DNA from 4 places in the Rhizobium sp. AG855 genome. Region 2 is predicted to be linked to each of the others. Evidence: riboswitches for the same ligand, from Rfam matches in the RefSeq annotation. Region 2 holds a riboswitch; each other region holds the start of a gene.

Evidence for each region. A riboswitch is a leader RNA that binds a small molecule or an ion and turns the genes downstream of it on or off. The one in region 2 is predicted to bind cobalamin.
Region 1: linked by a shared signal. The riboswitch ahead of cobU (bifunctional adenosylcobinamide kinase/adenosylcobinamide-phosphate guanylyltransferase) and the one ahead of nrdH (glutaredoxin-like protein NrdH) in region 2 are both predicted to bind cobalamin.
Region 3: linked by a shared signal. The riboswitch ahead of bluB (5,6-dimethylbenzimidazole synthase) and the one ahead of nrdH (glutaredoxin-like protein NrdH) in region 2 are both predicted to bind cobalamin.
Region 4: linked by a shared signal. The riboswitch ahead of DFO46_RS13345 (aromatic ring-hydroxylating dioxygenase subunit alpha) and the one ahead of nrdH (glutaredoxin-like protein NrdH) in region 2 are both predicted to bind cobalamin.

What each region holds. Positions count from the first base shown of each region.
Region 1 covers NZ_RAQG01000003.1:1,753,265-1,758,836, reverse strand. The annotation lists gene DFO46_RS08570 (ATP12 family protein) at 1-4, shown strand, start outside; gene DFO46_RS08565 (hypothetical protein) at 64-879, shown strand; cobalamin riboswitch at 955-1,323, shown strand; gene cobU (bifunctional adenosylcobinamide kinase/adenosylcobinamide-phosphate guanylyltransferase) at 1,510-2,040, shown strand; gene cobW (cobalamin biosynthesis protein CobW) at 2,044-3,120, shown strand; gene cobN (cobaltochelatase subunit CobN) at 3,124-5,572, shown strand, end outside.
Region 2 covers NZ_RAQG01000005.1:227,487-233,058, reverse strand. The annotation lists gene nrdF (class 1b ribonucleoside-diphosphate reductase subunit beta) at 1-55, opposite strand, end outside; gene nrdE (class 1b ribonucleoside-diphosphate reductase subunit alpha) at 73-2,226, opposite strand; gene nrdI (class Ib ribonucleoside-diphosphate reductase assembly flavoprotein NrdI) at 2,214-2,612, opposite strand; gene nrdH (glutaredoxin-like protein NrdH) at 2,625-2,846, opposite strand; cobalamin riboswitch at 3,087-3,302, opposite strand; gene DFO46_RS20300 (glycoside hydrolase family 5 protein) at 3,632-4,792, opposite strand; gene DFO46_RS23970 (hypothetical protein) at 4,817-4,963, shown strand; gene bcsA (UDP-forming cellulose synthase catalytic subunit) at 5,341-5,572, shown strand, end outside.
Region 3 covers NZ_RAQG01000003.1:1,258,743-1,264,314, reverse strand. The annotation lists gene DFO46_RS06150 (helix-turn-helix domain-containing protein) at 1-171, shown strand, start outside; gene DFO46_RS06145 (acyl-homoserine-lactone synthase) at 295-936, shown strand; gene DFO46_RS06140 (DUF2865 domain-containing protein) at 1,081-2,151, shown strand; gene bluB (5,6-dimethylbenzimidazole synthase) at 2,158-2,859, opposite strand; cobalamin riboswitch at 2,903-3,096, opposite strand; gene DFO46_RS06130 (TolB family protein) at 3,136-3,972, opposite strand; gene DFO46_RS06125 (hypothetical protein) at 3,992-4,333, opposite strand; gene DFO46_RS06120 (NAD+ synthase) at 4,333-5,572, opposite strand, start outside.
Region 4 covers NZ_RAQG01000003.1:2,676,600-2,682,171, reverse strand. The annotation lists gene DFO46_RS13355 (GGDEF domain-containing protein) at 1-11, shown strand, start outside; gene DFO46_RS13350 (DUF6656 family protein) at 18-620, opposite strand; cobalamin riboswitch at 924-1,127, shown strand; gene DFO46_RS13345 (aromatic ring-hydroxylating dioxygenase subunit alpha) at 1,228-2,472, shown strand; gene DFO46_RS13340 (hybrid-cluster NAD(P)-dependent oxidoreductase) at 2,475-3,560, shown strand; gene DFO46_RS13335 (BA14K family protein) at 3,785-4,204, shown strand; gene DFO46_RS13330 (BA14K family protein) at 4,412-4,915, shown strand; gene minC (septum site-determining protein MinC) at 5,093-5,572, shown strand, end outside.

The DNA of each region.
Region 1 (5,572 bases), on a different contig from region 2:
TTAACTTTGCGCTAACCATAATGGACCGATGCTCTGGCGGGAAGAATCACCGCCGGAGTCGTTATGACAGTTCGTCGTCTGCGCACCGCAATCGCGTTTGGGCTCGTGCTGTGCCTTGTCTCCTGTGCGAGCATCCAGGCCCGCATGTTTCCCCGGCCGCTGGTCTACTATGTTCGAAACGTCACCGTGATGGCTGACGCGCGCATGCCGCTCGATCTCATAGCCGGCGTTGACGCACGCGTGTCGGCGGCCATTGCTGCCACCAATCCGCCGCCGGGCGCCGAGCGTGTCGTGTTGATGGTCAAGATCGATCGTCTGGACAACGGCGAAGGCGCGCGCCGGCGCCTGGAGCGGGCGCATGTAAGCGTGATCGCGACCTCCGTCGAGACGGGGGACCCGGTCGCAGAAGGTCGATATGTCGTCAACGCTCCGACCAACGACCCGCGCTTTGCGCGCGCGTCGCTTGCCGAGGAAATTGCCGCGCGCATCCGCTTCGACTTTTCGCTTGCCCATCCCATGAAGCGCAGAGTCCCGGTTCGCCCCGAGATTTCGACGCGCCTGAAGACCGATCCGGAGGTTCAGGGGACGTTGCCATCACCGCCGGTGCGGGCAGCCGCAAGGCCGGCTGCTCCGGCCGCCGTGATTCCTGCCAAACCCTTGCCAGCACAGGCTCCCAAGCCGGCGTCTGAAGTGATGGCGGCTCCGCCTGTCGTCCCGACGGCAGCGCCCCAGCCGACCGCATTCCCCGCCCAGCCGGCCCGTGCTGCGGCGGAAGTGAAATCCGGCACCACGGTCGAGCAGGGTGCACGCGGCGCGGTGCGTCTCGGCACCGGCTGCGACCCGACGATTGCCAGCGATTGCCTTACGCCCAAGCCGTGATTTCCGGGCTTGGAGCTTGACGTTTTTAACGCGGGCCGATGCCGCTGCCGCGATTGACTTGGGCGGGGCCCGCGCCTAATCCTAGTCGCGGATGGTTTCCGGACGGCAGAGATGTCGCCCGGAGAGCAAAAGGGAATGCGAAGGCCTGGACCCATCCAGGGCAAGCCGAACGCAGCCGACCCCGCGACTGTATTGCAGTGAGGGTCTTCCATCCTGCCTTTTGAGATCGATGGCAACGGACCGCGCGGTGCGGTCGGCCGTCGCTTCGCGGAGGTGGGAAAAGCCACTGGAGTGGCGACACGAATAGCCGGGGCTGGACGCCTCTTTCTCTACGAATCGTCCGCCTCTTCGTGTCGCAAAAACTCCGGGAAGGCGAGGAAGACCCGCTGGCATCCGTGCCACGACCTGCGAGCCAGGAGACCTGCCATCCGTGACGGGCATAACGCCCACCTGGGGAGCAATCCCCGTTGCCAACACGGAGGTTGTCTTGGCGACGTTTGAGACATGCGGACCCTCTGGGTCCCGCAGGGGGCTCACGCCGTTTTGGCGCAGCTTCTCTGCAAAGGCGGATCCTGCGGCTCCCGAGGGGTGGCATCAGTGCGCGTCGCTGCATGGAGGCCTCGGCGCTCCATGACAACATCCCATTCCCGATCCATACTTGTTCTCGGCGGCGCCCGATCCGGCAAATCTCGTTTTGCCGAAACCATGGCGCGCGACACTGGCTTCGACCGTGTCTACCTCGCAACCGGCCGCGCCTGGGACGACGAGATGCGCGCCCGCATCGAAACACACAAGGCCGACCGTGCCGATGGTGGCTGGACGACCCATGAGGCGCCGCTCGACCTGATCGGCGCTCTGAGGGCGCTCGACCGACCCGGCCGGGTCATCCTCGTCGACTGCCTGACGCTGTGGGTTACCAATCTGATGATGGAAGAGGGCCGTGACGTCGACGCAGAAGGTGCAGCACTCGCCGCCATGCTCGGCGACCTCCAGGCCACCGTCATCTTCGTCACCAACGAAGTCGGCCTTGGCATCGTGCCCGAAAACAGGATGGCCCGCGCCTTCCGCGACCATGCCGGTCGTCTCCACCAATCGATCGCCGCGCAAGTGGCTGAAGTCTATTTCGTCGCGGCCGGACTGCCGCTGAAAATGAAGGGTTGAACCATGTTGCAGCAAAAGATCCCCGCCACCGTGATCACCGGTTTCCTCGGCGCGGGCAAGACCACCATCATCCGCAACATGCTGATGAATGCCGGCGGCAAGAAGATCGCGCTGATCATCAACGAATTCGGCGATCTCGGCGTCGATGGCGACGTGTTGAAGGGCTGCGGCGCCGACAACTGCACCGAGGACGACATCATCGAGCTCACCAATGGCTGTATCTGCTGCACCGTTGCCGACGATTTCGTGCCGACCATGCAGAAGCTGCTCGACCGTGACGTGAAGCCCGACCACATCGTCATCGAGACCTCGGGCTTGGCGCTGCCACAGCCGCTGGTCGCCGCCTTCAATTGGCCGGATATCCGCACCCGCGTGACGGTCGACGGTGTCGTGACCGTTGTCGACAGTGCTGCCGTTGCTGCCGGCCGATTTGCCGACGACCATGACGCGGTCGCCGCCCAGCGGGCGGAGGACGACAGTGTCGACCATGAAAGCCCGATTGAGGAACTCTTCGAGGATCAGCTCACCTGCGCTGACCTGATCGTCCTCAACAAGACCGACCTGCTCGACGCTGCCGGCATTGCCGCCGTGCGCGCCGAGGTGACCGGCCGCACCAGCCGCAAGCCCTCGATGATCGAGGCAAAGAACGGCGAAGTGCCCTCGCTGGTTCTGCTCGGCATCGGCGCCAGCACCGAAGATGACATCGAAAACCGCAAGTCGCATCACGAGCTGGAGCACGAGGCGCTGCATGCCTCCGGCGAAGACCACGACCATCATCATGACCACGACGAGTTCGAAAGCTTCGTTTTGAAGCTCGGCGCGATCAAGGACGCTTCCGAATTCATCGACCGCCTGAAGCCTGTCATCGAAAAGCACGACATCCTGCGCCTCAAGGGCTTCATCGACGTTCCCGGCAAGCCGATGCGCCTCGTCATCCAGGCCGTCGGTACCCGCATTGATACCTATTTCGATCGCCCCTGGGCGAGCGGCGAGAAGCGCGAGACGCGCATTGTCGTCATCGGTCTGCATGAATGGGACTTCGGTTCTATCGTCGAGGACGTCCAGGCGGCGGCCGGCTGATCCATGCATCTGCTTCTCGCCCAGAAGGGATCGATCAGCGACGGCGACGAGGCGATTGATCTCGGCCAGACGCCGGGGGATATTCTCTTCCTCTCGGCGGCCGACACGGAGCTTGCGGCGATTGCGGCGGCCGTGGAGGCGAGGGGCGGAGACGCGCTGCGCTGGCGGCTTGCCAGTCTGATGACACTCAAGCATCCTATGTCGGTCGATACCTACATCGAACGCACGGCGCGCCATGCGCGGCTGATCGTGGTCAGGGCGCTGGGAGGAGCTAGCTACTTCCACTATGCGCTGGAGGCGCTGCATGCCTCAGGCCGCCGCAGCGGTGCTGTGATCATCGTGCTGCCCGGTGACGACAAGCCGGATGAGGGGCTTTCGCCGTTTCAGAACAGCTCAGACGAGGACCGCAGCGCGCTGTGGACCTATCTGACCGAAGGCGGTGCGGGGAATGCCTCGGCTTTTGTCGCCTATGCCGAGGCTATTCTCGATGGCACCGACCGACCGGAACCTGCGCGTCCGCTGCTGAAAGCCGGAATCTGGTGGCCGGGCAGGGGCGTGATCGGGGTTGAGGAATGGGAGAGGCTGGCGTTTTCGGCACCCCCCTCTGGCCTGCCGGCCATCTCCCCCACAAGGGGGGAGAGTGGCTTTGCGGCCGGCGGCGTGCCTCCTTCTCCCCGTTCACGGGGAGAAGGTGCCCGAAGGGCGGATGAGGGGCAAAGTACCGAGCAAGAGCAGCCCCTCACCCTGACCCTCTCCCCGCAGGCGGGGAGAGGGAATGTTGCCCCGCTCTGCTTCTACCGCGCCCTTGTCCAGAGCGGCGAAACGGCACCCGTCGAAGCCATGGTCGAAGCCTTGCAGGCCAAGGGCCTCATCCCGCTGCCGGTCTTCGTGTCGAGCCTCAAGGACCAGGTCTCGGTCGACACGCTGCGCGCCATCTTCACCCGCTTCCCGCCATCCGTGGTGATCAACACAACAGGCTTCGCCGTCTCGACACCTGGCGCGGAAAAGCCGTCGACGGTGCTCGACGAGACCGGAGCAGTGGTCCTGCAGGCGATCTTCTCGTCCTCGCCGCGCGCCACCTGGGAGGCCTCGACCCAAGGCCTGAGTGCCCGCGACCTCGCCATGAGCGTCGCCCTGCCGGAGGTCGATGGCCGGGTGCTGACCCGCGCCGTCTCGTTCAAATCGAAGGCGCGGTTCGACGAGCGGGTCGAGGCCAATCTTGTCAGTCACGAGCCGGATGTCGGTCGCATGCGTTTCGTCGCCGAACTCGCCGCAAATTGGGCGAGGCTTCGCGCGACCGAGCCGGCAAAGCGGCGCGTGGCATTGGTCATGGCGAACTATCCGAACCGCGACGGACGACTTGGCAATGGCGTTGGTCTCGATACGCCTGCCGGAACGATCGAAGTGATGCGCGCCATGCGCGATGCCGGTTACGATGTCAGCGATCTGCCCGTCGACGGCGATGCGCTGATGCTAGCGCTGATGGCGGGACCGACCAATGCGGCAAACGATGGGCGGGAGATCCGTGAACAGCTTTCACTAAGCGATTACAAATCCTTCCTTGAAGGTCTTCCCAAAGAAGTTCAGGAACGCGTGGCCGCGCGCTGGGGTGCGCCGGAAACCGATCCCTTCCATCTCGATGGTGCCTTTGCGCTCCCGCTGATGCGCTTCGGCAAGCTCATGATCGGCATCCAGCCGGCCCGCGGCTACAACATCGATCCCAAGGAAACCTACCACTCGCCGGATCTCGTGCCGCCGCATGGCTATTTCGCCTTCTACGCCTTCCTGCGGCGGGAATTCGAAGCGCAGGCCATCATCCACATGGGCAAACACGGCAATCTCGAATGGCTGCCGGGCAAGGCGCTGGCGCTTTCGGAAACCTGTTTCCCCGAAGCCGTTTTCGGACCGCTCCCGCATCTCTATCCCTTCATCGTCAACGATCCCGGCGAGGGCACGCAGGCGAAGCGCCGCAGCTCCGCCGTGATCATCGACCACCTGACGCCGCCTTTGACGCGGGCCGAGAGCTATGGCCCGCTGAAGGACCTGGAGGCGCTGGTCGACGAGTATTACGAAGCCGCAGGCGGTGACCCGCGCCGGCTCGTTCTCTTGAAGAAGCAGATCCTGGAACTGATCGCCGATATAGGCCTCGACCAGGATGCGGGGATTGCCAAGGATGAGGCGGAAGATCAGGCGCTCGAAAAGCTGGACGCCTATCTCTGCGACCTCAAGGAAATGCAGATCCGCGACGGGCTGCACATCTTCGGGCTTGCTCCTCAGGGACGATTGCTGACGGATCTTGTCGTTGCGCTGGCGCGGGTGCCGAGGGGCCAGGGCGAGGGTGGAGATGCAAGCCTGCAGCGCGCAATTGCGAGGGATCTTGATTTGCTCTCCCCCCTTGTGGGGGAGAACGGGATCGTGGCCGGCGGCGTGCCCCCTTCTCCCCGCCTGCGGG
Region 2 (5,572 bases):
TGGCGCGGATGCCGCCGAGCGGCCGGGCGGGCCGGGGTTTCGTCTGAATGTTCATGGGATCGGTCCTTGCGGTCACAATGCGCAGGAAACGCAGCCCTGCACTTCCGTGCCGGTCAGCGCCATCTGGCGAAGGCGGATGTAATAGATGGTCTTGATGCCCTTCTTCCAGGCATGGATCTGCGCCCGGTTGATGTCGCGGGTCGTGGCCGTATCCCGGAAGAACAGCGTCAGCGACAGGCCCTGATCGACATGCTGGGTGGCCGCCGCATAGGTGTCGATGATCTTTTCCGGCCCGATCTCATAGGCATCCTGATAGTAGTCGAGATTGTCGTTGGTCAGATAGGCCGCCGGGTAATAGACGCGGCCGATCTTGCCTTCCTTGCGGATCTCGATCTTGGAAACGATCGGATGGATCGAGGAGGTCGAGTGGTTGATATAGGAGATCGACCCCGTCGGCGGCACGGCCTGGAGGTTCTGGTTATAGAGCCCGCCGGCCATGACGGCGGCCTTCAGCTCCAGCCAGTCCGCTTGCGTCGGAATATGAATGCCCGCCTTGTCGAACAGGTCCGCGACCTTTTCGGTCGCCGGCGCCCAGGCGCGTTCGGTATATTTGTCGAAATACGCTCCGGTCGCATATTTCGAGTGTTCGAAGCCCTTGAAGCTCCCGCCCTTCTCCACCGCCAGCCGGTTCGACGCCTTCAGCGCGTGATAGGTCACGGTGTAGAAATAGATATTGGTGAAATCGATGCCTTCTTCCGAACCGTAGAAGATACGCTCACGGGCGAGATAGCCATGCAGGTTCATCTGGCCGAGACCGATGGCGTGGCTGTCGTCATTGCCCCTGGCGACGGAGGGCACGGAGGCGATGTTGCTCATTTCGGAGACGGCGGTCAGCGCCCGGATCGAAATCTCGATGGTCTTGCCGAAATCGGCTGAATCCATCGCGGCGGCGATGTTCAGGGAGCCGAGATTGCAGGAAATATCCTTGCCCATCTCAGCATAGGACAGATCCTCGTTGAACTGGCTCGGCTCGCTCACCTGCAGGATTTCGGAGCAGAGATTGCTCATCGAGATGCGGCCGGCAATCGGGTTTGCGCGGTTCACCGTGTCCTCGAACATGATGTAGGGATAGCCGCTCTCGAACTGGATTTCGGCAATCACCTGGAAGAAATCGCGCGCCTTGATCTTCTTCTTGGCAATGCGGGCATCAGCGACCATCTCGCGATATTTCTCCGTCACCGAAATCTCGCTGAAGGCCACGCCATAGACGCGCTCCACGTCATGCGGCGAGAAGAGATACATGTCCTCGTTGTTCTTCGCGAGTTCGAAGGTGATGTCGGGAATGACGACGCCGAGCGACAGCGTCTTGATGCGGACCTTCTCATCCGCATTCTCGCGCTTGGTGTCGAGGAAACGCATGATGTCCGGGTGGTGGGCATGGAGATAGACCGCGCCCGCGCCCTGCCGCGCGCCGAGCTGGTTGGCATAGGAAAAGGCGTCTTCCAGAAGCTTCATCACCGGAATGACGCCGGAGGACTGGTTCTCGATCTGCTTGATCGGCGCGCCCATCTCGCGCAGATTGGTCAGCGAAAGCGCGACGCCGCCGCCGCGCTTGGAAAGCTGCAGCGCCGAATTGATCGAGCGGCCGATGCTTTCCATATTGTCCTCGATGCGCAGCAGGAAGCAGGACACGAGTTCGCCGCGCTGTTTCTTGCCGGCATTGAGGAAGGTCGGCGTTGCCGGCTGGAAACGGCCGGAAATGATCTCGTCGACGAGATCGCGGGCGAGCGCCTCGTTGCCGCGCGCCAGCGTCAGCGCCACCATGCAGACGCGATCCTCGTAGCGCTCCAGATAGCGCTTTCCGTCGAAGGTCTTCAGCGTATAGGACGTGTAATACTTGAACGCGCCGAGAAAGGTCGGGAATCGGAACTTCCTTGCATAGGCCGCGTCGAAGAGATCGCGCACGAAATTGAACGCATACTGGTCCAGAACCTCGCGCTCGTAATAGCCTTCCGTCACCAGATAATCGAGCTTTTCCCGCAGGTTATGGAAGAAGACCGTGTTCTGGTTGACGTGCTGGAGGAAATATTGCTTGGCCGCCTGCCGGTCCTTGTCGAACTGGATGTGGCCGTCCTCGTCATAGAGGTTCAGCATGGCGTTGAGCGCGTGGTAATCCAGCTGAGGTGCTGCGGCCTTGGCCGGTCTTTCGAGTTCTAGCGTTTCCAAAATCGTTCCAGTCCTGCTGTGACACGGGCGACGTCCTCATCCGTGCCGAGAAGCTCGAACCGGTAGAGAAGCGGCACGCCGCATTTGTCGGCGATGATCTTGCCGGCGCGCCCGAAAGCCGCGCCAAAATTGGTGTTGCCTGCGGCGATCACGCCGCGGATCAGGCTTCGATTGCCCGGATCGTTGAGAAAGCGGATGACCGGCTTCGGCACCGCGCCCTTGTCCTCGCCGCCGCCATAGGTGGGCGTGACCAGGACATAGGGCTCAGCGACCGGCGGCGGCGCGTCGCCCGGCGCGATCGGCAGGCGCAGGGCCTCGATCCCGAGCTTCTCGACGAAGCGGCGGGTATTTTCCGATGTGCTGGAGAAATAGACGAGGCCGCCCACGGCGCCGGACCTTCAGGCAAGCGCGCTGATCATGTCCGGACGGAAGCCCGCCCAATGCCGCTCGCCGGCCACCACGACAGGCACCTGACGGTAGCCGAGATCCCGCACCAGCGCGAAGGCCTGCGCATCCTCGGAGACATCGATGACGGTGTAGTCGATCCCCTGCCGGTCGAGGGCACGGGTGGTGGCGTTGCACTGGACGCAGGCAGGCTTGGAGTAGACGGTAATGGACATGGGTTCCTCGTGACGAATGGGCGCAGAAAGTCGTTCCGGATCGAGCTCGGTCCGGAGCAGAGATTGAAATTGAACGGGACAGGAAAATTACCGCAGTCGAAACGACTACGGACCGGAGACGATCTTGAATGACATGTTCATGGCCTTCACCCCGAAGCTGACGATATGACGGGGAGCGAGAACGGCGCACGCCCGGCTTCACCAGGACGCAATCAACCGCACCCTGCCGGACACCCCGCCGGCGGACGTTTCGATCAAGGCAGGTCTCCTGGCTCACGGGTCGTCACACCTTCTCCGCCTTCCCGGGGAAACCCCAGTGGCATGAGGGAGCAGGCACTCGCCGTTCACAGTTGCGGGGGCAGCCTCGGCTTCACGAACATCATGTCCGCTACCGAATTCCCGTCTTAGCCCATGATCCGAATCGAATCGAAGGGAACCTCGAACACAACATATGGTATACGAGGTTAAATCCTCGTCAACGGCTATGATGAGCCTGCGTCAAATCCATCGGGGATAACTGGTGATGGCCGCTGATCCTCGTCGATGGCCACCATGACGAAGCGCCCCTGCTCGGTCTGGCAGCGCTCTCCGTCCAGCAGTGTTTCCGTCCAGAGCTCAACCTCGACTGTCATAGAGGTTCGCCCCATACACCCAGACCTCGACTGTCTGCGAGCGGCGACCAGCCCAGATCGGCGTCGCTGGGAATGAGACCAGCCATTACTGGCTTCGCCGTCGCATGGTCATGCCCGGGCAGAGCCTCGACAAATTCCAGCCGACAGAAGACGTCACCCGCCGAAAGATCGGTCCGGAATGTTACACTTGCTGCTTGGCATCGGCCTTGCGAGCGCGGCAGAGAGCCCGGCCAATTGAGGTCGATCCATACCGTCGACCGGCTGGATGTTGAGTGCTTCCTCCTTCGGCCACCAGTCGCCGCCCGCCCAGTAGGCCCAGCCGATCATCACATCCCGGTTGGCGTCAACCGCCTCCGTCATGGCGGCGGCGGCGGCAATGCAGGATCGATCTCCCGTGACACCAAACTCGCCGAGAAAGCCCTTGGCTCGGTTGGCTCGCAACCAGTTGGCAATCTTGCCGATCGAGGCAACAGCCTCTTCAGACCGTAGGCAACTGTCTTTCTTCCCGGAGAAATCCTCATCGAAATACTGATGAAACTCGTAGGCAAAATGGTTGGCCGGATCTCGCACACCCGCCATCACGGAGGCGTTCGAGCCTCCATACCAATCGGCAGACCAACTGTGCGCGCCGGTCCATGCCGTACCCGGAACCATCACCAGATTGCGGGTCGAGACGGTGCGTATGCCGGCGATCGCCTCGTTCGCAATGCCCAGCCAACTCACCGCTGAAATATCGTGGGGCTCGTTCATCAGCGCAAAGATGACGCCAGGATCCTGTCCGAATTCCTGCGCGAGCCGCTGCCAGAAATCGACGAAAGCCCCGGACGGAACATCCGGCGAACCAATCAGCTGACCTTGATAGCGCGCATAATTGTGCGGGTCGAGTATCACCGAGATACCCTTGTTGCGCATATAGAGAACAGTCTCGTGCAGCCGTTTCACCTCATCGGGTGCGAAGTCCCCGAACAGCGACGGCTGAAGACGTTCCCAGAGGAAGGGAAGCCGGACGGTGTTGAAACCCTTTGACGCAAAATAGTCGACCGTTTCGACAGAGGGGTAGATATAGTCTTTGCCAAACGTGCCCGGAAGCGGACCGAATTCAGCTCCGGCAAGGTTGACACCACGAAGGCATGTTCCCTCGGCGGCGGAAACGCTGTCAACCAACTGCCCCGCCATGAAAAGCGCCAACAAAGCCGTTCGCCAAACATCATTCATGTAATCACGACCCTCCTGCCGCCCGCCTCCACATGGGTGCATTGCGCAGTTGACCCTAAGACGCATCGGAAAAGGCTTCAAGCAACCGGCAATCGACATGATTTTGGAATTCGGAAAGTTGGAATGGCGTTCATTCCTCGCAAGCAGACCGCTTCCAACAGCGGCGGCAACGTCCTGTCCACCGATACCATTCCTGCCATCCAGTGCCGATTTCCCAATTTTTGGGGCTATGTGGCGTTTTGGGGCAGCGATCGCAACTGGCGCGTCTGAAGAACGATGCAACAGACAGATCGCACAGCGAGGCGTAGTCTGTTTGGATACCCAGTGACCCTAAATGGCACGGGTCTACTCTCCATGGGACTAAACTTCACGATATGGTAACCATCTTCATTAGATCAGGCTTAGGAAGCGAGTCCTTTACATATGCGGAATATGTGAAGTTTCCAGATTGAAAATCCCTTTCATCACAAATACTTAGGAAAACCCGGCAATCACCTGCGATTGGCTTGAGGCGCCTGAACCCACGCCATCTCTTAGCAATTTGCTAATAAATCACCCCTAATTTCCGGCCATTCCTTTTGGGGGGTCACCGCAGATGAATCTGCGGGTGAATGAAAGATGGGGTTCTGCACATGAGGTGTGCTGCGTTGCCTGCAATCATTGCGGGCCTTTTTGGTGTGTTTCTGCTGTGGCTGCCGATCAGCCTCCAGGCGCAACTGGTGCTCAGCCTGGCCGTTCTGGCTCTGATGCTCCTGTTCATGATGCGTCCGCAGAACAAGACATTCCGCCTGATGACTTTCGTGTTCTCTGCCGTGCTCGCCCTGCGCTATGCGTTCTGGCGTACGACAGAGACACTTCCCGACATCAACGAGCCCTGGA
Region 3 (5,572 bases), on a different contig from region 2:
GGCAAGAGCTACTGGGAAGCGGCGATTATCCTCGGCATCACGGAGCGGACCGTCCGCTATTTCATGGCCAACGCGCGCCACAAGTTGGATGTCGTCAACAATGCCCAGGCGGTAGCAGAAGCTGTCTGGCAGGGCCTCATTCCCCGCTTTACGGACCGTCCCACCGGTTGACGACAATCGGGGCAAACCATCATATCATAGATTGCATTCAACAAAGCTGTCGCCACCGCCAGTTTCAGTCACTCTACCTCCCCGCCATGCTGTCCGCTCCAACGATAATTCAAGGAGTTCAGCATGATCCGGATCATCAACGGCGCCCGGCGCCATCAATTTCCCACTGACATTGATGCCATGCACAGGTTGCGCAAACGGGTGTTCCACGACCTTCTGCGCTGGGATGTGCAGGTGCATGACGCCTGGGAGATCGACCACTATGACCGCGCGAACCCGATCTACGTCCTGTCCTATGGCGACAACGGGTCGCTAAGAGGTGCGCTGCGGCTGCTCCCGACCCTTGGGCCGAACATGCTGGACGACACCTTTCCGCAATTGCTCGGCGCAGGCCCCGAAATCCGCAGCGCCGCGATCTGGGAATCCAGCCGCTTCTGCATCGATCCGGAGATCTCCCAGGACCGCGCAAACAACCAGGTGACGATTGCCGCCGCCGAACTGATGTGCGGCGTGGGTGAACTCGGCCTCGCCTCCGGCCTCAGCCACATCGTCACCGTCACCGACGTTTTCCTGGAACGTATGTTCAAGCGCATGGGCTGCCCAGGCGAGCGCATCGCCGATCCGCAGCGCATCGGTTCCGTGCAGGCCGTGGCCGTGTCCTGGGACGTAAGCCAAGATCTGCTGGAGCGGATGAAGGCTGTTGCCACCATCGACGGCAGCGTGTTGGAGCAGCCGATGACACTCGCATCGGCCCGCGCCGCCTGAAGCGGGGAGCGGCCGGCGGTTGGGCGCCCCGGTCGCTCTCTTCCCTGTCATTTTACTTTGTAATCAAGTGCCGTATTGTACAGGGACTGCATACAAGGTTGCGTACCGACAGGGGCCCCCAGTCGGAGCCACCCAGTTGGAGCCATGGATTCACTGACCAGATTGCTCGGCCCACTGATCGCCGTCGCCTTCCTTGCGACATCTCTGGCGGACGCCGCTGCCGCGTCGCTGGCGTGCGAGAGGCTGCGCGACAGATTGGCTTCGGTTGATCGGTCGGTCTCGTCCGATGACATCAATCGTTATGCCGGCGCCATTGCGCAGCAGAATCTCGAACTTCGCAAAGCCCGCCAGGACCAGCGGCGGCTCCGCTGCCTCACCTCTTCGATCACGACCATCCGCGCCGATGGCGGCAGCGATTGCGGCGATCTCGCCAAAGCTCTGAGCCGGATGGAAAGCAACAAGCAAATTCTGACCGGCAAGCTGGTGGAACTGCGCGAAGGGCTGGGAGCCGCCGAGGCCGTACGCCTTGAACAAGCCCTCACCGACAACGGCTGCAATGGCGAAGGCACGCTTGCCTCGACCCCGGACGAACCTCAACGGGTGCCTTATCTCGATACGCTGCCTGAGCCTTATCGGCCGGATCGCGCGGGTGAAGCCGCAGCCTCCTTCCGTCCGACAATCGGCATTCTGCCGTCGGGCGACGTCCGAACTCTGTGCGTGCGCACCTGTGACGGTGGCTTCTTTCCCATTTCCTCGCGAACATCGGCGATCAACTTCGCCCGCGACGCGGCGCAATGCCAGCAGATGTGCCCTGGCGTGGAGACCGAACTTTTCTTCCATTCGGCGACCTCAGGCGAAACCTCCGATATGGTTTCGGCCGTGACCGGTCAGTCCTACCGTGACATGCCGAATGCCTTCGTCTACCGCACACGCCGACCGGCCGAAGATCCCCAATGCCGGTGCGATCTCGCGCGCTACCACCAGCGGATGACCCCGCGGCCTGCAGTTTCCGACTATCAATCCTCGATCGTCACCATCAAGCCGCAACAGGCAGCCACGAAACAGACCTCCGCACTGGCGCCAGCCCCCGAGCGCGAACTGGATGCGTCCGCATTGAACGTGCGCCGCGTTGGCCCGGTCTTCCTGCCGACGCAGTCCGATGAGATCGACCTGCGCAAACCGGCAGCACCGGGACCACAGCCGCTTCAGGAATAGCGAAGATCAGCCGCCATGACGCCCCTCGCCGTCAGGCCATCGCTCCTCGAAGACCAGATCATCCAGAGCGAGACGTCTGCGCCAGCCTTTCACCTCCAGTTCCGGTGAAGCGTAGAGTTCGTTCACAAAGCCAAGGCAGAGATATCCGATGATCTCGACACGCTCGGGAATGCCCAGGATCGCCTTGACCTCCGTCTCATGAAAGATGCTGACCCAACCGACGCCCACACCTTCGGCACGCGCGGCAAGCCAAAGGTTCTGGATGGCACAGACGGTGGAATAGGCATCCATGCGCGGATTGTGCGTGCGACCGAGCACAACGGGGCCAGCCCGATCAGGATCGCAGGTGACGCAGATATTGAGCGGTGCCTTACGGATACCCTCAAGTTTCAAGGATCGATATGCCTGCTGGCGCTCACCGGAAAACAGCGCGGCGGCTTCGTGATTGGCCTTGTCGAAGGCACCCCAGATCGCCTCGCGCTGAGCGCGGCTGCGGATCAGAAGAAAGTTCCAGGGCTGCATGAAACCGACCGAAGGCGCAGCGTGTGCAGCCGACAGCAGGCGCCGGACGAGGTCGTCGGGCAAGGGATCAGGCAGGAATTGGTCGCGCACATCGCGACGGGTTTCTATGGCGCGGTAAACGGCATCCTTCTCCGCATCGGAAAAGGCATTGGCCCGGACGAGGGCCTCGTTCGACAAGTCGTGCATGCTGTTGTCTCCAACACAGCGCAACCGCCCGCCGTCCACGCGGGCAAGGTCTATCGTATCAGGCCGGTCTTCTGACTCGGCTTCGACCGTCTTGTGCCGCCTTCCCGGTACATCGACCAGTGGCTGGGTTTCCCCTTGGCACAGACATCCGCCTCACAGCGCTGGGCACGTCCCGGAATTGCACCGGCTTCCCGATTCTCCCGCCTGTCGGCAGGCACCTGACGCCGGAGTTCTACCTCAGGTCAGGCGGGCCGCCCAGAGCCAAATGCGACACCATCAGTCCGTGGTCGGGAAGTAGCGGACAAAGGCGAAGGCTGCTCCATCGGGAGACCAGTTGGGGACATTGATGCTGCCCTGCCCGCCGAAAAATTCGATGAGAGTCTCCACATTGCTGCCATCGGCATCCATCAGCCGCAGCCGGACCTGCTTGTCGCGCGGATGACCCGTCACGTCGGCATCATAGGAGAGGAACAACACCTTGCTTCCGTCAGGCGACGGATGCGGAAACCAGTCGCCATAGCCGTCCGAGGTCAACTGTTGCAGATCGGACCCATCGGTGCGCATCCGCCAGATCTGCATGGTGCCGGTGCGGCTGGAGTTGAAATAGATCCACTGACCGTCAGCCGAATAGTCCGGCCCGTCATTGTGCCCCTCGCCATGTGTCAGCCGCCGCTCGGGTCCGCCCTTGATCGAGATCGTGTAGATGTCGAAGACTCCACCTCGGTCACCACAATAGGCAAGTTCCTTCCCGTCCGGCGACCAACCATGCCAATAGGACGGCATCTTGTCGGTAACCTGGCGCGGCTCGTCGTCGCCATCGCCCAGCAGGTAGATGCAGGATTTTCCGTAGAGCGTATGGTCCGAAAAGGCGATCGACGCGCCATCCGGGGAAATGCCGTGATCGTTGTTGAGGCGGACGGCAAAGCCCGTATCGACCGGCTCGGGCTCCGGGTCGTCCTCGTCCAGCGACAGCGCGTAGAGAAGACCGTCGCCGTTGACGACGAGAAACTCGCCGTCCCGCGACCAGTTCGGCGCCTCCACGAGGTCGTCCGTCTGCCAGACGACCTCGCATTCGCGGGTGGCCATATCGAAAATCTCGACCGAGCTGCGCATCATGGTCTCCCTGAAAGTATCAATCGACGACCGGGCGATCTTCGATCGCCTGCCGCAGCTTGGCGACGATCGCCCGCCCCGTTCGTTCGTAGTGACTGGTGCGCCATTCGGTGTAGAAGCCCCAGGCCATGCTGACGATCAACGTCAGGAAACCAATGCCAAGTATCTTGAAACTCCCATCCCACAGACCATAGCAGCCTATCACCACGGAAGGGAAAAAGTAGGCGGCGCCCGAGACCGTCCGGTAGAAACCACTGTCCTGGTGACCCTCCGCCGCAACAGCAAAAATGTAGCCTCGTTCTTCCGCTGTAAATTCAGGCATTGGTGTCCGAGGCTCGCTGTCCCGCATTCCCACGCTCATCAGCGATCCCGGAACCGGTTCGTGATCGGATAGCGACGATCGCGCCCGAAATTCTTCTTGGTGATCTTCACCCCCGGCGCCGACTGCCGACGTTTGTATTCTGCAAGATAGAGCAGATGCTCGACCCGGTGCACGGTCGCAATGTCATGGCCGCGCGCCACGATCTCGTCGACGCCCATTTCCTTCTCCACCAGGCATTCGAGGATGTCGTCGAGCACCGGATAGGGCGGCAGCGAATCCTGATCCGTCTGGTTGGGGCGCAGTTCGGCCGAAGGTGCCTTTGACAGGATATTGGCCGGAATGACCTCGCCCGACGGACCGAGCGCACCCGGCGGAACATGTCCGTTGCGCCAGGCCGACAGCCCGTAGACCTGCATCTTGTAGAGGTCCTTGATGGGGTTGAAGCCGCCATTCATGTCCCCGTAAAGCGTCGCATAGCCGACCGACATTTCCGACTTGTTACCGGTGGTGACGACCATCGAGCCGAACTTGTTCGACACGGCCATCAGGATGGTCCCACGCGTGCGGCTCTGCAGGTTCTCTTCGGTGATCCCACTTTCGGTGCCCTCGAACATTTCGGACAGCGCCGAGAGGAAACCGTCGACCGGATCGGAGATCGGCACGATGTCATAGTGGCAGCCGAGCGCCTTGGCGCAGGCTTCCGCATCGGCAAAGCTCTCCTCGGAAGTATAGCGATAGGGCAGCATCAGCGTGCGCACCCGCTCTTCGCCGAGCGCATCGACGGCGATCGCCGCACAAAGAGCCGAGTCGATGCCGCCAGACAGCCCCAGCACCACGCTCTTGAAGCCGTTCTTGTTGACGTAGTCACGGAAACCCAGCACGCAGGCGCGGTAGTCCGCCTCCTCATGCTCCGGAATGCGCGACATCGGACCGCCGTCACAGCGCCAGCCATCCGGCGTGCGCTTCCAGGTGGTCACCGCAAGCGTCTCCTCGAACTGGCTCATCTGGAAGGCAAGCGACTTGTCGCCGTTGAAGGCGAAGCTTGCACCGTCGAACACCAGTTCGTCCTGTCCGCCCAGCTGGTTGGCGAACACGAGCGGCAGGCCCGTCTCGATCACCTGACGCAGCGCCACCTGGTGGCGCACATCGACCTTGCCGCGATAATAGGGCGAACCATTGGGCACAAGCAGGATTTCGGCCCCGGTCTCCGCCAGCGTCTCGCAGATGCCCAGATCGTTCCAGATCTCCTCGCAGATCGGCACGCCGATGCGCACGCCA
Region 4 (5,572 bases), on a different contig from region 2:
TCGGGGCGTGATCGCGCTCAAAGCTTCCTGATGATCTTGCGAAGCTCGGCGTCCCGTGCGCCGAGCAACAGCACGTTGCGGAGCGCTTCCTTGGGGTCATGGGTGCGAAACAGCAACCCGTTGTCGCGGATCGAACGGTCGATCGACATGCTCTTCGCCTCCGCTTCCGGCTTCATCGCCACCGCGAAATACATCCGCGAATAGTTCTGCCGGATACGCTCGAAGAAGGCTTCGTTCTCGCCGATCTCGGCGAAGAAGTTCGCGATGTAAAAGGCCCAGCGCACATCGGCATAGTGCGCGAAGTTCGTCCGCGCCGCCGTCACATGACAGTAACCCAGATGCGGGCTGTCGGCCAATGTGCGGTGGAAGATGATCTTGGGAAACTGGATCGAGCGATGGAAGGAATTGATCCTCGTATGGGTCGTGTCGGCGGCTGCTTCCAGCCGTTTGCCGGTCCGCTCGGCCACTTCCTCATAGGTCAGATAGCGTTTCTGCTCCGGCACCCAGTCGTCGCGATGGCGCGAGATCCGTCCGGTTCGCAGGAATTCGGTATGCGCCGCCTTGCCGGGAAGCCCTGTCTTGTCGGTCTTGGATGCCGCGAAATATCTCAGTTTCTGCATGGTAACGCTCTGACGGTGCCCGGCTTCATGTCTTGAGCTTACCGCAGCATGGTTAATCATCATTTGCCGGTATTCTGCAGCACAGAGGTTTCCCGAGGCTTGCCGCAACGCAAATCTTCGGAACTTCCTTGGATCGCTTGTTTGCGCCATTGCCGAGATCGGAAATTCTTCCCCGTTGCTGCAGTTTTCGGAAATATAAAGAGAATTCGCCTTTCTTCTGTGTGTGGTGGCAAACGCGTCGATGTCGCAAACGATTTCTGCCGTGTCGTTTCGCAGTGCAGCGCCGCCTTCGCCCTTGTGATTAGATGATCTGACGCTCGAGGTGCTGCCCAGCTAGGGAGGGCAGGAAATCGGGAAGCCGGTCGAAATCCGGCGCTGCCCCCGCAACGGTGGTGGAGAATGCGTTTCGGCCCAAAGCCACTGGGGTGACCCCTGGGAAGGCGCCAGCGCGGTCCGTCAATGGACCACTCCTCAGCCCGGAAACCAGCCTCGGGAAATATACATCAGGGTCGCGGCGGGCGGCCGGAGATAGTTGTGTTCTGCCCCATCCCGATGGGCGGATCCCTGCTGCGCTCCTCGTCTGCCGATTTAGGAAAACGAGGACGACATGGACCTGCAGACCAAGGCATTGCGCCAGCTGAAGAACCGCCGCGAGGGCTTCAGCCTCGAGCAGCCCTTCTATATCGATCAGGATTACTTCAAGCTCGACATGGAGACGATCTGGTATCGCGACTGGCTGTTCATGGGCCATGATTGCGAGATCCCGCGTGCCGGCAACTACTTCACCGTTCAGGTCGGCGATTATCCCGTCGTCATCGTGCGCGGCAAGGACCAGGTCATCCGCGCCTTCCACAACACCTGCCGCCATCGCGGCCACCGTGTCTGCACCCAGGACAAGGGCGCATCCGCCAAGCTCGTCTGTCCCTATCACCAGTGGACCTATGATCTCGACGGCTCGCTGGTCTTCGCCCGCCAGATGGGCGAGAATTTCGACAAGGCCGATTTCGGCCTGAAGACGGTCCATTGCGAAACCGTCGCCGGTTACATCTTCATCTGCCTCGCCAATGAAGCCCCGGATTTCGCCCCCGTCCGCGCCTCGATCGAACCCTACATGGCGCCGCATCGCCTGTCGGAAGCCAAGGTCGCGCACAAGACCACGATCATCGAAAAGGGCAACTGGAAGCTCGTCTGGGAAAACAACCGCGAATGCTACCACTGCGCCGGCAACCATCCGGAACTCTGCCGCACCTATCCGGAAGCCCCGACGGCAACCGGCGTGCAGGGCGCCAAGGATGACCCCTTCATCGCCGAACACTGGGCGCGCTGCGAGGCCGCCGGCCTGCCCTCCGAATTCAAGATGGACCCGTCAGGCCAGTTCCGCGTCGCCCGCATGCCGCTGATCCAGGATGCCGAAAGCTATACCATGTCGGGCAAGCGCGCGGTGAAGAAGCCGCTCTCCGGCGACGTGCAGATCAGCCATATCGGCACCATGCTGCTCTTCCATTACCCGACCACCTGGAACCATATCCTCGGCGACCACGCGATCTCCTTCCGCGTGCTGCCGATCTCGGCCGAGGAAACGGCTGTGACCACCACCTGGCTGGTTCACAAGGATGCGGTTGAAGGCGTCGATTACGACCTCGACGAACTCACCCATGTCTGGACCATGACCAACGACCAGGACCGCTCGATCGTCGAGGAAAATGCCTTCGGCATTCGCTCGCCAGCTTATGAGCCCGGTCCCTATTCGGTCGATCACGAAGGCGGCGTCATGCAGTTCGTCGAATGGTATTCGAACTTCATGATCGAGCGTCTGCAGGGCGACAAGGCCCGCCTGTCGGCGGTGGCGTAAAGATGAACATCGCGGTCAATCCCTACCGTCACGTCGATGAGATGCATCCCTGGTCCGACCGGGAGCATCTGCTCGAATGTGTTGCCGTCACGCCGGAAGCCCCCGACGTGATGACCTTCACCTTCAAGCCGAACAAGCCGGGTCTCTGGTTCCGTTACCAGCCCGGCCAGTTCGTCACGCTGGAGATCCCGGCCGAGCCTGAGCCGGTGATGCGCACCTATACGCTCTCCTCCAGCCCCTCGCGCCCTTATACGGTTGCGGTCACGGTGAAGGCGCAGGCCGAAAGCATCGGCACGCGCTGGATGTTCGACAACCTGAAGCCTGGCATGGCGCTGAAGGCGTTTGGCCCGCTCGGCGATTTTTCCTATGCCCGCCATCCGGGCAAGAAATACCTCTTCGTCTCGGCCGGCTCGGGCATCACGCCGATGATGTCGATGACCCGTGACCTCAGCGACCGGGCCCCGGACAGCGACATCACGTTCCTGAACTGCGCCCGTTCGCCTGACGACATCATCTTCCGCTGGGAGCTGGAAGCCAAGGCGCGCGACATGCCGAACTTCCAGCTCGGCTTCATCATCGAGCAGCTCGGCCGCGGTCAGCTCTGGTCGGGCCTGAAGGGCCGCATCGACAAGGCCAAGATCGCGCTGCTGGCGCCAGACTTCCTCGAACGCACCGTCTTCTGCTGCGGCCCGGCCCCCTTCATGGCAACCGTGCGCGAGGCGCTTGAGGGCGCTGGCTTCGACATGAAGAACTATCATGAAGAGGCCTTTCAGCCGGTCAAGGCAGAGCCCTTGGTGGTGGTCGCCGACCATGCCGATGGCGAGCAGCCGACCAAGGTCAAGTTCGCCATGTCCGGCAAGGACGGCCTCTGCGCCCCCGGCCACACGGTTCTCCAGGCGGCCCGCGCCGCCGGCGTGCGCATTGGTGCGGCCTGCGAATCCGGCCTCTGCGGCACCTGCAAGGTGATGAAGATCTCCGGCGAGGTCGAGATGGACCACAATGGCGGCATCCTCGACGACGAGATCGACGAAGGCTACATCCTCGCCTGCTGCTCACGGCCGAAGGGCGACATCGAGATCGAGGCCTGAGCGCTCAGTCCCGACATCGTGTGTGATTGAAATGAGGGCGAGTCCGGGTCGGATTCGCCCTCATTTCGTTGCAGACATGCCCCGCGCAGTCACACCCGCTTGCGGGCGCTTCAGAGCCCGATTAGCATTGTCTCAAGCAGATTGTCCGACCGCTGATTGCGGTCAGGCCAGCCCCAGCCATGAAGGCGGGGGGCTTGTGGGGCATTGCCAAAGGGGGATCACGCATGAAGCTTGTTTCTGTTTTCGCGGCCTTGTGCCTGACATTCACCGGTCTGGCGGTGTCCGGCAGCAAGGCTGAGGCCGGCGGCATCGAAATCCGCATCTATGAGCGCCATACCAGCTACCGCCAATATGAGCGTGTCACGGTCATGGCGCGCCCATATGGTATCAGGCCCTACGGCCACAGGCTCCACCGACCAGGTTATGTTTATCATAACGGGCTCTGGTTCTCGCCCGGCTCCATGCGCGCCGGGGTCATCATTGATGTGCCGATCCCGCGCCGTCACATCGTCGGCTATGGCGGCGGTCTCAACCCGCGCCACTACAGCTGGTGTGCCGATCGGTACCGCTCCTATCATTGGCGCAGCAACAGCTTCCAGCCGTATTACGGCCCGCGCGCGCAATGTTACTCGCCCTATGGCTGAGGCCTCTCAGGGAACAAAACACGCCTCCCGTCGTTAACCGGCACTTGCGCGTCGGAGCGGTCACAGAACCGTTGCGCGCGAAGCGCGAGCCATGAACGGCATGTTAATTCTCAGTTCAGGCTGGCCCCGTTAACCTTTCTTTCACGGTCGAGGACCGGGGCATGCCCCGCTCCCGACGACCCGAAGAAACATGCAGGGAGAAACATCATGAAGCGTGCATTGAAGACGACGGCCGTCGCGGCTCTCGCATCGATCCTTGCTGTGACCAGCATGATCCCCGCCCAGGCGCAGGTCATCCGCCCGGCAGCACCGATCACCACGACGACGGATGCCAGCAATGTCCAGTATATTGATGGCGGCATCCGCATCTACCGAGATCGTCGTTATGATCCGCGTGACCGCTACGAGCGTTATGAGCGCTATAATCGCTACGAAAGTTCCCGCTATTGGAACGGCCATCGTGGCTATCGTGAGCGCCGCTCGGGTTACCGTTATCACAATGGCTACTGGTACCCGCTCGCAGCCTTCGCGGCTGGCGCCATCATCGGCGGTGCGATTGCCAACCAGCCGCGCGCGGTGCCGCGGGCCGGCAATATCAACCCGCAGCACTATCAGTGGTGCCAGAACCGCTATCGTTCGTACGACAGCTATTCGAACACCTTCCAGCCGTATAACGGCCCGCGCCAGCAGTGCCTGTCGCCTTATTATTGATCGTCTCGGGCGGCAAAATCCGCCCGGTTCGACCCTCTTGAAAGCCGTCCGCAGCCTCACGCTGCGGGCGGCTTTTTCTATGGCATTTCCGCGACTTTCCTAACGCCGCCGGAGGCGCATTAACCATTTGTTAACCAAATCGGCGCTACTCCTTTCATCAACGATTTGTTTACGTAGATGACCAAAGTGCTAACCGAACCACGCTCCATCCGCATCAAGGGTAGATCCTTCCTGGCCGTCGTCCTGACGCCGGATCTGCCGTTCGACGATTGGCTCGTCCGGCTCGATGATCTTGCGGCCCGCTCGGCCGGCTTCTTTCTCGGTCGCCCCGTCGTCCTTGACGTGTCGGACCTGGAAATCGACCGGCCGCAGCTGAAGGCGCTGATCGCAGGGCTCGCCAGCCGCAATGTCTCGATCATGGGCGTCGAGGGCGGTCGCCCGTCGCTGGTCGAGCCGGGCATGCCGCCGATGCTGAAGGGTGGCAAGCCGGCCGCCGATTACGAAGTGCCGCGATCCGAGACGCCGGAGCCGGCGGGCGGAAACAGCGCCGAAGCGGCGGCGAACCCGCCGGTGGAACAGGCCCCGCCGCAGGTGGTGGTGCAGCAGAGCCAGATCTCGGCGCCCTCGCTGATCGTGCGGGAAACGGTGCGATCCGGT